DNA from 2 places in the Peteryoungia glycinendophytica genome. Region 1 is predicted to be linked to the other one. Evidence: predicted binding sites of a transcription regulator. Region 1 holds the regulator's gene; the other holds the start of a gene.
What was found. Region 1 encodes LexA, which represses DNA repair genes until DNA is damaged. Its sites were predicted from a motif close to TGTTCNNNNTGTGTTCNG; they were not measured.
Positions count from the first base shown of each region.

Region 2: a site for LexA is predicted at 1,202-1,219, ahead of radA (DNA repair protein RadA). Genes of this name have one in related genera too.

Region 1 is NZ_VFYP01000001.1:1,952,566-1,954,764, reverse strand. It holds gene FJQ55_RS09605 (VOC family protein) at 1-284, opposite strand, end outside; gene FJQ55_RS09600 (DUF1003 domain-containing protein) at 311-853, opposite strand; gene lexA (transcriptional repressor LexA) at 1,073-1,786, shown strand; gene FJQ55_RS09590 (ComEC/Rec2 family competence protein) at 1,780-2,199, opposite strand, start outside.
Region 2 is NZ_VFYP01000001.1:1,409,423-1,411,621, reverse strand. It holds gene FJQ55_RS06860 (hypothetical protein) at 1-883, opposite strand, end outside; gene radA (DNA repair protein RadA) at 1,262-2,199, shown strand, end outside.

The DNA.
Region 1 (2,199 bases):
GACAGTCCCTCGCCACGACGAAACTGATAAGCCAAATCCCGGGCGACGAAAACGTTACCGGTGCGAGCCGCCTCCAGGCAATCCTCACGGCTTCCGACGGCCAGCGGTTCCAGATAGGTGTCATTCGCGAAAAAGACACAGGCATTCCGGGTGCCGAAGGGATGGGTGGCATCTGCAGCGACGGTGAAGCCGAGCCTGGTCAGGCGCTGGCGGGCGGTATCGAGATCGACGACCGGCAGCACGAGATGATCAACGGCACGAGGAGATTGGGAGACATGGGACATGAATGACGCTCTTTTCTCCCGTGCAATTAAGGCTGGGCAGACTGTTTTGTAAGGGTCTCGACCGACTGCCGGAGGGCGTCGATCTCGGCTCGGGTCTCGCGCAGTTCCTTCAGCACCTGCTCATCGATCTTGTGATGCAGCGCGAGAACCTCGATCTCGGCCTTCAGATTAATTTCATAGTCCTTCGCCGCCATGAAACGATCGCGTTCGGCCTGACGGTTCTGGCTCATCATGATGATGGGTGCCTGTATGGCCGCGATCATCGAGAGGATGAGGTTCAGGAAGATAAAAGGATAGGCGTCAATCGGTCGGGTCGACAGGATCACTGTGTTGAGGACAACCCAAGCCACCAAAAAGAACATGAACCCGATGATGAAGCTCCAGGAGCCGCCCACGCGGGCAATCGCATCCGCCAGACGCTGACCAAAGCTCGAACCAGCCAGAAAATCCTCGCCGGCATTGGTCGAGACCGTGCGCCGCTCCCTGGCTATCTTGAGAACTTTTTTCTCTGCCGACGAAAGTTCATCAACCTGCTTGCCAAGCAAGGTCTTTTCCAAATCTTTCAGCATGTTGGACTTCTCACTTGTTCTTCTCGGGGAATTGAAAGCCTTTTGCCCCGTCGCAAGTCGAACACATGGACAACGCGCTTCATGGCTTTCTCACGACAAGGACCAAGAGGCCTATCGCATTTTCGCGTGAGCTGTTCACGGAAATTTATCCACTTGCGGAACACAAATGGAACATATAGTGTCTGTTCTGGATTTGTTTCACCAATTGGGGCCTCGCCGATGCTGACGCGCAAGCAACAGGAACTGCTTCTCTTCATTCACGAGCGGATGAAAGAGTCGGGCGTGCCGCCTTCCTTCGACGAGATGAAGGACGCGCTCGACCTCGCCTCCAAGTCCGGGATCCATCGGCTGATCACCGCGCTTGAGGAGCGCGGCTTCATCCGCCGTCTGCCCAACAGGGCGCGTGCGCTCGAAGTCATCAAGCTGCCGGAGGCCTATACGCCGAGCCTGCAGCCGCGCCGGGGCTTCGCGCCGAGCGTCATCGAAGGCAGCCTTGGCAAGGCGCCGCCACCAGCCCCTGCCCGCACACCCGCTGCCGAGCAGACCTCTTCGGTCAGCGTTCCCGTCATGGGTCGAATCGCAGCCGGCGTGCCGATCTCGGCGATCCAGAACAACACGCATGACATCACCGTTCCGGCCGAGATGATCGGTTCGGGCGAACATTATGCGCTGGAGGTCAAGGGCGATTCGATGATCGATGCTGGCATCCTCGACGGCGACACGGTGATCATCCGCAATGCCTCCAATGCCAATCCGGGTGACATCATCGTGGCGCTCGTCGACGACGAAGAAGCGACGCTCAAGCGCTTTCGCCGGCGTGGCGCTTCGATTGCTCTGGAAGCGGCCAACCCAGCCTATGAAACCCGGATCTTCCCGCCGGATCGGGTGAAGATCCAGGGCAAACTGGTGGGCCTGATCCGCCGTTATCACTGAGAGTGAAGGTATTGGTCGCTTGACGGCTCCCCGACATTCGGCTCGTAGGTTTGCGATGCTGCGTGGAAATCCGTTACGTGTTCGCGGCCCGTCGCGTTAGTTCGCCAGTCGTATAGGCGGTGCATGGTCCAGGGGCGCGGCTGTCCGGTAAATGCGGCCGTGGCATTGATCACCTTGTCACCGGGCTCTCCGAATCGCAGTTCCATGGCGCCGGAGCTTCGCAGTGTCGTTGCGCTGATGAACCGCGCGCCCGAGCGGCAGTCTCTCATGCGAGCCCGTGCTGCAAGGATGACAATGTCGGCGACGTCGCAGGCAATGCCGGCGAGGTCGGCGCGATCAAGGGTCACCACCCTCCAGCCGCCGGACACCATGGCGGAGCAGGCTCCGCGGATACAGGTGAAGGCGTCAGACTT
Region 2 (2,199 bases), 540 kb from region 1:
GCCGGTCGGCAGGCATCCAGTCCTCACATTCCCAGGCATAACTCGGGGGGAACATGCCGGGCTTGTCATTGGTCTCGCCGGCGAAGAAGAGGTTGGGGAAGTGGTGCAGCTTGGCAGGGATCTCCTTGTCCGGCCACAGGCTGATGTAGAGATCGGGAGAGACCTCGATCGCCGAGTGGCCGGCGGAAGGCTTGCCACGCCGGTCGAAGGCCATCAGGTAGTAATCGATAAATGGAACCGGAATCCGTTCTTCGGTTGCGCTCACCGGGGTCCAGATCCAGACCCGCATGCGGCCGTGACCATGGCTCTTTGTCTCCGCCGGTTGCCGACGGGCCACAGCACTCTGATTCCAGCCCCGGTCGGAGAAGAGCGGCGACGCATGGATCGATCGACCGGCGGGTGTCGTTCTCAAGAACAGGGCAAAGCGCATGAGGGTCGCGCCCGCCGTTGCCGCAACAAGGCCGAAAAGCAGCGCGACGTGTCGATCCGCCGGAATGAACCAGGCGGTGGCGAGGATCAATGCCAGCACGAGCTCAAGCGCCACCATGCCGACCGCCTCCGGCCATTCCTCGAAGCGCACCAGGCCGATGACGGGGATGCGGGTCAGGCCATCCAGCCCGAGAAAGACGGCGACCGCCATCCGGAGGAAATCGGAATCGGTGGTCGTCGCGGCGGCGAGTACCAGACCAACGATCGCGCAGAGGAGCCGCAGCACCAACGCACAACCCTTCTGCCGAAGCCTCTGCTGCCAGACCGTGCGGAGACCCGAGAGGCCGTGAAAGGCAACAAAGGCCCCGACCGCCTTCAGCAGGATCAGGCTCACGCCGGCGACGTCTACGGTGATGAAGCCGGCAGCAACCACGAGCAGAGCACCAGCCACCAACGGCGTTCTCCACTCTTCTGCAAAGGCCTCACGGCCGATCAATAACAGGGACAGACGAATCATAGGACATGTGTCGGGGTCATCAGAGCACTGGGTCGGCGAACCGGGCCAATCGTCACTGCCCCGAGGACGCATCGAAACAGCAGCACCGTTCATCCCGCGCTCTAACAAGGACAACCGTCTGCCGCTCGGCCAAATCTGGGAGGGTTGGACGGGAGGCCGCTTCTGGCGGCGACCGTCCCAGATTTGGCCGCTGGCGACCCGGCTGCATTGCGCCGAGGTGCCGCTTGCAGTCAAGGAACGTGCTGACTATAACACCAGAACAAAACAGGATCATATACGGCGCAGTCAGTGGCGCCGGACGAGGCAGAGAACTCAATGGCCAAAGCCAAAACCCAATTCGTCTGCCAGAACTGTGGCACGGTGCATTCCCGCTGGGCCGGCAAATGTGACGGCTGCGGCGAGTGGAACACCATCGTCGAAGAGGATCCGATGGGCGGGATCGGCTCGGGTCCCGGCAAGATGCCGAAGAAGGGGCGTCCGGTCACCCTCACCTCGCTGTCCGGGGAAATCGAGGAAGCGCCGCGCATCCCGACCGGCATGAGCGAGCTCGACAGGGCAACCGGCGGCGGTTTCGTGCGGGGCTCCGCCGTCCTGATCGGCGGCGACCCGGGGATCGGCAAATCGACGCTGCTGATGCAGGCGGCAGCCGCACTCGCCCGGCGCGGCCACCGTGTCATTTATGTCTCGGGCGAAGAAGCGGTCGCCCAGGTTCGGCTCAGGGCGCAGCGCCTCGGCGCAGCCGATACCGACGTGCTGCTGGCGGCGGAAACCAATGTCGAAGACATCCTCGCCACGATTTCGGAAGGCAAGCGGCCGGATCTGGTCATCATCGATTCCATCCAGACATTGTGGAGCGACACGGCCGACAGCGCGCCGGGCACCGTCACCCAGGTACGCACCGGCGTGCAGGCGATGATCCGCTATGCCAAGCAGACGGGTGCCACGATGGTGCTCGTCGGCCACGTCACCAAGGAAGGCCAGATCGCCGGGCCGCGTGTCGTCGAGCACATGGTCGATGCGGTCCTTTATTTCGAGGGTGACCGCGGCCATCACTACCGCATCCTGCGCACGGTCAAGAACCGCTTCGGGCCGACCGATGAAATCGGCGTCTTCGAAATGTCGGACAAGGGGTTGCGCGAAGTCGCCAATCCATCCGAACTGTTCCTCGGCGAGCGCAACGAAAAAGCGCCGGGTGCTGCTGTCTTCGCCGGCATGGAGGGCACCCGTCCCGTGCTGGTGGAAGTGCAGGCGCT